4 regions of the Ensifer sp. LBL genome follow, and region 2 is predicted to be linked to each of the others. Evidence: riboswitches for the same ligand, from Rfam matches in the RefSeq annotation. Region 2 holds a riboswitch; each other region holds the start of a gene.
The links. Region 2 has a riboswitch for cobalamin ahead of OKW20_RS12095 (DUF1636 family protein). Riboswitches for the same ligand answer to the same signal wherever they lie in the genome.
Positions count from the first base shown of each region.

Region 1 (2,194 bases), 250 kb from region 2:
TGCGCTGGTCAACGCTGCGGCCATCACCGACCGCGGCACCATCCTCGATACCACGCCCGAACTCTTCGACCGCATGTTCGCGATCAACGTGCGCGCACCGTTCTTCCTGATGCAGGAAGCGGTGAAAGTCATGCGGCGCGAGAAGACCGAAGGCACGATCGTCAACATCGGCTCGATGTCGGCGATGGCCGGCCAGCCGTTCATCGCCGCCTATTGCTCGTCGAAAGGCGCGCTCGAAACGCTGACCAAGAACACGGCCTATGCGCTGCTGCGCAACCGCATCCGCGTCAACGGGCTGAATATCGGCTGGATGGCTTCCGAAGGCGAAGACCGCATACAGCGCGAGTTTCACGGCGCGGCTGCCGATTGGCTCGAAAAGGCGGCGGCTAGCCAGCCTTTCGGCCGGCTCGTCGATCCGGCCGAGGTGGCGCGTGCCTGCGCCTACCTGTCGTCGGCCGAATCCGGACTGATGACCGGATCGGTCATCTGCTTCGACCAGTCGATCTGGGGCGCCTATGACGGTTCGCCGCATCCGGTCGCTCCGCTCTGAGGCGAGGCAGCAAGAAGCAGGTGGAAAGCGGCGCACCAGTTCCCGACCGGGACGGCGCCGCTTGTCTTTGTCAAACGGCTGTGCACTTAGTGCCGTCGTCAGGTGCCCGCGAAAGCGGGAGAATCGGGAATCCGGTCGAAATTCCGGAACGTGCCCAACGCTGTGACGGGGACGATCGCGTCTAAGATGGCCTTGAATTGATTCAAGGTTCTGCCACTGGATCTTCAATCGATCTGGGAAGGTGGGGCGATCGGTTGAACCGAAGTCAGAAGACCGGCCTGGCGAGATAGACCGAACCCCGCGTGGACGGCGGGAGGTTTTCGCATTGTTGGGGATCGAACGATGCTGACTGAACCGAAGGGCGGCCTTGCGGCTGCCGGTGCCTTTTCGCTGCAAGAGCGGGAGGCCGTCTACCGTGCCATCGAGACACGTCGCGACGTGCGCGATGAATTCCTGCCCGAGCCATTGCCCGATGATCTGATCAGGCGCCTGCTGGCCGCGGCACACAGCGCCCCGTCCGTGGGCTTCATGCAGCCCTGGAACTTCGTGCTGGTGCGGGCGGAAGAAACGCGCGAGCGGGTTTGGCAGGCGTTTCGCCGCGCCAATGACGAGGCCGCGCTGATGTTCGAGGCGGAACAGCAGGGAAAGTATCGCGCGTTGAAGCTCGAAGGCATTCGCAAGGCGCCGCTCAGCATCTGCGTCACCTGCGACCGCACGCGCGGCGGCACTGTCGTGCTCGGGCGTACCCACAATCCGCAGATGGACGTCTATTCCACCGTCTGCGCCGTGCAGAACCTCTGGCTTGCAGCGCGCGCCGAAGGGGTGGGTGTCGGCTGGGTCAGCATCTTCCACGAGGCCGAGATCAAGGCGATCCTCGGCATCCCCGACGATATCGAGATCGTCGCCTGGCTCTGCCTCGGCTATGTCGACCGCCTCTATCAGCAGCCGGAACTCGCCGTGAAGGGCTGGCGCCAGCGCCTTCCGCTCGAGGACCTGGTTTTCGAAGAAGGATGGGGATGCAGCAAGGAGAAGGCGTAAGGCTTCGTCCGATCAATTCTGGACCGGCTGATAGGCCGGTCCCTTCGGGTGCTTGAGGTCGATCGCAGTTTCTTCCTGCGGCAGGTAGGTGGGGCCGACGACGCGCACCTTGTTCTTCGACGGATCATAGGGCCGCTCTTCGGCCGGCACCTTGACAGTCTCGCCCGCCGCTTCCGGCTTCTTCGTCTCGATGACGATGATCGACGACTGGTCGTCGCCGGTCTTCGTACCTGTCGTCTTCGGCGTGGTTGCGGCGGTCTGCGGTATCTGGCAGCCGCACTGGCCGGGCTTGCTGACGGCGCGGGTGCGATAGGCAAAGGCGTTGGGCATTTCGGTATAGGGACGGCCGGTCACGGCCGAGACCATCTTGTCGCTCTCTTCCGTGTTGAGGTCGTGGAAATAGAGCTCCGTCTCAGCCCCTGGGCAGCGGGCCCGGCAGGCCTGTTCGTCGCGTGGGAAATCGGCCGGCGTCGCATCCGAAGAGATCGGGAAGAAGGCACCGTCACAGGTGCGCACGCACATGGTTCTGAGCGTGCCGCTATAGTAGCGCTCCTGCGGCGCGTAGCCGTCTTCGCCATGTCCGAGCATCGGGCCGTAGGCGTCCTC
Region 1 is NZ_JBNDJY010000003.1:333,190-335,383, forward strand. It holds gene OKW20_RS13275 (SDR family oxidoreductase) at 1-550, shown strand, start outside; cobalamin riboswitch at 634-846, shown strand; gene bluB (5,6-dimethylbenzimidazole synthase) at 893-1,588, shown strand; gene OKW20_RS13285 (DUF2865 domain-containing protein) at 1,601-2,194, opposite strand, start outside.
Region 1: linked by a shared signal. The riboswitch ahead of bluB (5,6-dimethylbenzimidazole synthase) and the one ahead of OKW20_RS12095 (DUF1636 family protein) in region 2 are both predicted to bind cobalamin.

Region 2 (2,194 bases):
GTTGCGGCGCGGCGTCGAACGTCACCTCGCGGTTGCAGCTCTTGACCGTGACCGGATAGGCGAGCGCCGGCGTGGCGGCGGCCAGCACGAAAAGAAGGGAAAATGGGGCAATATTGATCTTCATGAAATAGATCCCTGTCGAGGAAGTGAAAAGGAAAAGCGGGCGCCGCCGGCGGAAGCATTGTGAACGGTGGCAGTGACGCCGAAGGCGGCCGAAAGTTCGCCGGGGCTGAGCACCTCTTCGGGCGTGCCGAAGGCCGTCAGCCGCCCGGCAGTCAGGATCGCGACGTCGGTCGCAAACTCGGCGGCGAGATTGATGTCGTGCAGCGTCGAGACGATCGTCAGCTTCAACGTCTGCAGCAACTCGAGGATTTCGAGCTGGTGACGGATGTCGAGATGGTTGGTCGGCTCGTCGAGAATGATGATGCGCGGCTCCTGCGCCAGAGCGCGGGCAATCAGCACACGCTGCTTCTCACCGCCCGAAAGTGTGGCGAACTGGCGACCGGCCAGATGCGCGAGATCGAGATGCGCGAGTGCATGCTGCACCCGATCGCGGTCGAAATCGCTCCAGCCGCTCAAGCCTTCCCGCCGCGGAATGCGCCCCATCATCACGACGTCGCGCACGCTGAAGGGAAAGTCGCCGGGCATTTCCTGCAGGACGACGGCGATCGTCCTTGCTGCCTCGCGCGCCGAGATCGACCAGAGATCGATGCCATCGACCGAAACACGGCCGGCATTCGGCTGCACCGCCCGGTAGAGGCAGCGCAGAAGCGAGGTCTTGCCGGCACCGTTCGGCCCGAGGATCGCAAGCCGGCTGCCCGCCGCGATCGAAAAGCCGATGTCCTTGACCAGCGTCAGCCCGGCGCGCGGCCCCCAGTGAAGGCCCTCGACCTTGAGTGCCGCTCCCGTTGCCGTGCAGCTCATGGGTTGATCCCTCCCTGCGCCGTCATTGGAAGTGCCCGCCGAGGTCTTCGGAAACGAGCATCGCTGCGGGGATGCGGGCAAGCGTCTTGCCTTTCAACCCGCGTGGCCGCTCGGCCGCCCGCGTCATGCCATCGCCACGCTCGGCATAGGTTGTGGCAAAGCGTACGAGATCGTCGATGTCTTCGTCCGGCGAGACGTCGCCGAAGAGATAGGTCGCCTTTCCCGTCGCCTGGAAGGCGATGGTGCAGGGCCGCGTGCAGGCCGCCATGCACACCGTGCCGGCAATCGAGAAGTCACGATCGAGCGGTGCGCCGAGTGCAGCGATGCTGCCGCTCAGCCGCTTGATCAGCTCGGCGCCGGGCGCGCAGGGGCCACCGGTGAAGCGGCAATCGGTGCAGACCGTTATCTTGTGCTGTCGGAAATTCGGCTCAGCCATTCCTGCCCTCCGCCGGACTGACGGCAAGAGATGGCGAAACGGCAGAAGGACGGATAGCCGTCGTGCGAAAGCCAGTTCTTTTCCATCGGAACACCCCGTCCGTTGTGGTTGATCGGTTCGATGGCAGGTCTCCTGGCTCGCGGGTCGTGGCGCATCCACGTCTTCCCGGCTGATCGCCAGTGACATGGTGTGAATGCGCTTTCCGCTCACAGTTGCGGGGGCAGCCACGGTCTCGGCCCCATCAGGGTCGTCCGTTCCGTGTTCCCTTTTCAGCCGCCTCCGCATTGTCGCGGACGCAGCACCATCACCGCCTTCCTCGCATGTTTCGACGGGGGAGACAACCGCACGGCACAGGCGGGAAGGATCTATCAACATGCGGCGTATCGTCATGCGCAGTTTGTTATTAAATAACATTACGTCGCGCAAGCCGAAAATTGAGCGTCGGACACGATCCGACGCTCAACAGCCGAAATCCGCCGTAAGGCCGACAGACGGCCGTGACGCCTCAGAACTCCGGCGGAAAGAGCTCGGCCGTCAGCGTCACCGCCACCGCGGCGTTGCCCGGCAGGTTGCGCACGCCGCAGACGGAGCGGATATGGCCGGCCCTTTCGCCAAAGGCGGCAGCCAGAAACTCGGAGGCGCCGTCGAGCACCTTCGGGTGGTCGAGGAAATCCTCGGTGCAGGCGACATGCCCCTCCAACCGGACGATCTGGCGAATGCGCTCGAAACGGCCGAGATGTTCGTGGATCTGCGCCAGCGCATTGAGCACCGCCAACTCGGCCGCCTTGCGCCCCTCGTCGATCGTCACGTCGCGCCCGAGCAGCCCCGTATGCA
Region 2 is NZ_JBNDJY010000003.1:86,933-89,126, reverse strand. It holds gene OKW20_RS12105 (ABC transporter substrate-binding protein) at 1-124, opposite strand, end outside; gene OKW20_RS12100 (ABC transporter ATP-binding protein) at 121-924, opposite strand; gene OKW20_RS12095 (DUF1636 family protein) at 947-1,360, opposite strand; cobalamin riboswitch at 1,466-1,681, opposite strand; gene OKW20_RS12090 (RidA family protein) at 1,866-2,194, opposite strand, start outside.

Region 3 (2,194 bases), on a different contig from region 2:
CCGGAACGATCGTCGACACGCTGGCGCGCGTCACCCGGACCGGACGCAGTTCCACAACGATAGAGGTCGAGCTCTGGTCGGAAGAACTGCTCAGCGGCGTGCGTCTGCTGACCGTCACCGGGACTTTCGTGATGGTGGCCGTCGACAGCCGCAACCGCCCGGTTGCGGCCTTCGCCGCCTGAGCAAGCCGGGAGTGTCGCTCATGGCGCCCTCGGTCCACAGGATTGATTGCGCGCCGCCATTTACTCCCCGTTATCCACACCGAAAAAGAAAAGACCTCTGCACCCCCGCCTCCAGCATATAGAACCTATTGACGCAGATTTGCGATGAACTACTATATCTAGTGTTCGAGGTTCTTCCGATTCGCAAGGATTGGGAGCTAAGACGGGAATACGGTGCGCCGGCGGGTTTCCGCTCAGGCTATGCCGTAGCTGCCCCCGCAACTGTAGACGGCGAGCGACTGTCCGGAATTGGACCACTGAGGCATGAGGCCTCGGGAAGGTCGGGATGGAAGCTTTGACCCGTAAGCCAGGAGACCTGCCTCGAGCAACAAACGTCCACGGGCGGGGTGTCCGGAGGGGTTGAGTGCGTGGCAGGATGAGCCTGCCCGATCGTCTCGACATCTCCCCGGCAGCCTGTCGAAAGCTTCGGGGTGAAGTCATGTCAGTTTCTTCCAGTTCAGATCCACCTTCTGCGGACGGGTGCGCATTGTTGCGCGCCTGATCGAAAGGCCGCGCCCTGAGAGTCCGCATCCGCGGAAATTCCGGAGCGCCCGACCAGAACGAGCCGGCCAGGTCGCGTAGCTGCACATGGACCAGCTTGCCGACATCCGCTCCGGTCGAGGCGACCGGGGAGCGATGTTTCATGCCCTATCGCCAAGCCCACGGTTCGCGTTCGCGCGGCCCGCCGATTTTTTGCGCCCATTTGCCAGCCCCTCACGAGGAACCCATGTCGATCACCGTCTACAGCAAACCTGCCTGCGTCCAATGCACCGCCACCACCCGCGCGCTCGACCGTCAGGGCATCGATTATCGCATCGTCGATATCTCGGAGGATTCCGACGGTTTCGCGCTCGTGCAGGGTCTCGGCTACCGGCAGGTTCCAGTGGTCGTCGCCGGCGAACGGCATTGGGCGGGGTTCCGCCCGGACATGATCAGCGCGCTTTCCTGAGGGAGAGAAGCGATGGGGCTGATCGTCTATTTTTCCAGCCGCTCGGAAAACACCCATCGCTTCGTTGAGAAACTCGGCCTTCGCACAGCCCGCATACCGCTTAGGGAAAGTAAGGATGCACTTACGGTTTCGGAGCCCTATGTGCTCGTCGTACCGACCTATTGCGGCGACGATGGCCGAGGTGCCGTGCCGAAACAGGTGATCCGCTTCCTGAACGACGCGGGCAACCGCTCTCACATCCGCGGCGTGATCGCTGCGGGCAACAGCAATTTCGGCGCGACCTTCGGGATCGCCGGCGACGTGATCTCGGCCAGGTGCCGGGTGCCCTACCTCTACCGGTTCGAACTTCTCGGAACCGAAGAGGACGTCGCCAATGTCAGACACGGGATGGAACGATTTTGGACGTCACGACACTCGAACGCCCCCTGAAGGCGACGGAAGCAGCGCTCGACTATCATGCGCTGAACGCCATGCTGAACCTCTATGACGAGGAGGGCCGGATCCAGCTCGACAAGGACCGGCTGGCGGCAAAACAGTACTTCCTGCAGCACGTCAACCAGAACACGGTGTTCTTCCATAACCTGCGGGAAAAGCTCGATTATCTGGTGATCGAGGGCTATTACGAGCAGGAAGTGCTGGACCAGTATTCGTTCAACTTCGTGCGCGATCTCTACGACCACGCCTATTCGAAGAAGTTCCGTTTCCCGACCTTCCTCGGCGCCTTCAAATATTACACGTCCTATACGCTCAAAACCTTCGACGGAAAGCGCTACCTGGAGCGCTACGAAGACCGCGTCTGCATGGTGGCGATGGCCTTGGCGCGCGGCAACGAGGCGCTTGCCCGCGACCTCGTCGACGAGATCATTTCCGGCCGCTTCCAGCCGGCGACGCCGACCTTCCTCAATGCCGGCAAGAAGAGCCGCGGCGAGCTCGTCTCCTGCTTTCTGCTGAGGATCGAGGACAACATGGAGAGCATCGGCCGCGCCATCAATTCGGCGCTGCAGCTTTCCAAGCGCGGCGGCGG
Region 3 is NZ_JBNDJY010000002.1:294,152-296,345, forward strand. It holds gene OKW20_RS08605 (acyl-CoA thioesterase) at 1-182, shown strand, start outside; cobalamin riboswitch at 334-559, shown strand; gene nrdH (glutaredoxin-like protein NrdH) at 949-1,170, shown strand; gene nrdI (class Ib ribonucleoside-diphosphate reductase assembly flavoprotein NrdI) at 1,183-1,599, shown strand; gene nrdE (class 1b ribonucleoside-diphosphate reductase subunit alpha) at 1,569-2,194, shown strand, end outside.
Region 3: linked by a shared signal. The riboswitch ahead of nrdH (glutaredoxin-like protein NrdH) and the one ahead of OKW20_RS12095 (DUF1636 family protein) in region 2 are both predicted to bind cobalamin.

Region 4 (2,194 bases), on a different contig from region 2:
CCGCAACTTCCTCATAGCTCAGGTAGCGCCGTTCGCTCGGCACCCATTGCCTGCGATTGATCCGGCCCGTGCGCAGGAATTCGGTATGAACCGCCGTCTTCGGCGGGATTGTCGGCGGCGCCTCGGCTGCCGCGTCGTAGTATCTCAACTTTGCCATGATCGTCAGCGCGCCATCTGCCTGCCTGCAGGACCTCTCTCGTCCGCCGGCTAGGCTAGCGGCTCATGGTTAATGAATGATTGCCTCCTGGCTGCATCATGAGCGTTCCCTATCTGACGGGATGTCGCAAACGGGCGAAGCTTTCCCGCGTCTGCGCCGCCCGCGCCGCAAAAGGCGGCAAATGCCCAAGACGTGGGCTATCTATATGTTTATAGTGTAAAAAATCTATGACAGGCACCGGTGATGGCGGTTTTTCCCGTGTCGTCATTCTGGAATTGGATGTCGCTATCCGGCAGCTGCCAGGGCGGTTTCCGCGATTACATATCCTTACTCAAGGTGCCGTCTTCGAAGAGAAGTCGGAGAATTGGGAAGCCGGTCAAATCCCGGCGCTGCCCCCGCAACGGTGGTGGAGCGAAAGCCTCGGCAAAGGCCACTGGACGGTTCGTCCGGGAAGGCGCCGGGCTGGTCCGAAAGGACGGCTCCTGAGCCCGGAAACCAGCCTTGACGGACATAACCGTAACAGGTTGCGGCGGGCAGCCGGATCGGAGCCTTAGACGCATGGGCGTGCGCCCGTGCGGGTTCCTGTCCTGCCTCTCCGAAACATGGCGCATGAGGACAGGACATGGACACCAGAAACGATATGCTGCGAAAGCTGAAGGGTCGACGCGACGGCTACAGCCTCGATCGGGCCTTCTACATCGATCCCGACTACTATCGGCAGGATCTGGAAAACATCTGGTACAAGGATTGGCTGTTCATCGGCCATGACTGCGAGATCCCGCGGGCCGGCAATTACTTCACCGTCCAGGTCGGCGACTTTCCCGTCGTCATCACCCGTGACCGCCAGGGCACGATCCGCGCCTTGCACAATTCCTGCCGCCACCGCGGCTCCCGCGTCTGCACGCAACAGAAGGGCTCGTCGGCAAAACTCGTCTGTCCCTATCACCAATGGACCTACGAGCTCGACGGTTCGCTGCTGTTCGCCCGACAGATGGGCGAGGATTTCGACAAGGCCGCCCACAGCCTGAAACCGATCCACTGCGAAACGGTCGGCGGCTACATCTTCATCAATCTTTCGGAGAACCCTGCGGACTTCGCGGCATTTCGCGAACTGGTCACGCCCTATCTCGCGCCGCACCGCCTCGGCGAAACCAAGGTCGCCTTCGAAAGCACGATCATCGAAAAGGGCAACTGGAAGCTCGTCTGGGAGAACAACCGCGAGTGCTACCATTGCGCCGCCAATCATCCAGAACTCTGCCGCACCTATCCGGAAGCCCCGACCGCGACCGGGGTGCAGGGCGCCAAGGATGATCCCGTGATCGCCGAACATTGGGCGAAATGCGAGGCCGAAGGCTTGCCGAGCGAATTCAGGATGTCGCCGACCGGCCAGTTCCGCGCCGCCCGCATGCCGCTTGTCGACAATGCCGAAAGCTACACCATGTCGGGCGCGCGCGCCGTCAGGCGGGCTTTGTCGGCCGATGTTTCCCAGAGCCAGATCGGCACGCTTCTGATGTTCCATTACCCGACCACCTGGAACCATGTGCTTGCCGACCACGCCATCACCTTCCGCGTACTGCCGCTCGGGCCTGAACTTACCCAGGTGACGACGAAGTGGCTGGTCAACAAGGATGCGGTCGAAGGCATCGATTACAATCTCGAAGAACTGACGCATGTCTGGACCGAGACCAACGATCAGGATCGCCAGATCGTCGAGGAGAATGCCTTCGGCATCCGCTCGCCGGCCTATGAGCCCGGTCCCTATTCGCCCGAGCACGAAGGCGGCGTGATGCAGTTCGTCGAGTGGTACTGCAAGTTCATGGAGCAGCGCCTTGCCGGCGACGCGGCTCCGCTTTCAAGGGTCGCCTGACATGCAGATGGCCTCCTCGTTTCACCATTTCGACGCGCTGCATGTCTGGATCGACCGGCAGCAGATGCTCGAATGCACATCGGCGGTGGTCGAGACCGCCGATGTCATGACCTTCACCTTCCGGGCGGAAAAGCCCGCCTGGTTCCGCTATCTGCCCGGGCAGTTCGTAA
Region 4 is NZ_JBNDJY010000001.1:564,304-566,497, reverse strand. It holds gene OKW20_RS02785 (DUF6656 family protein) at 1-157, opposite strand, end outside; cobalamin riboswitch at 475-675, shown strand; gene OKW20_RS02780 (aromatic ring-hydroxylating oxygenase subunit alpha) at 780-2,024, shown strand; gene OKW20_RS02775 (2Fe-2S iron-sulfur cluster-binding protein) at 2,026-2,194, shown strand, end outside.
Region 4: linked by a shared signal. The riboswitch ahead of OKW20_RS02780 (aromatic ring-hydroxylating oxygenase subunit alpha) and the one ahead of OKW20_RS12095 (DUF1636 family protein) in region 2 are both predicted to bind cobalamin.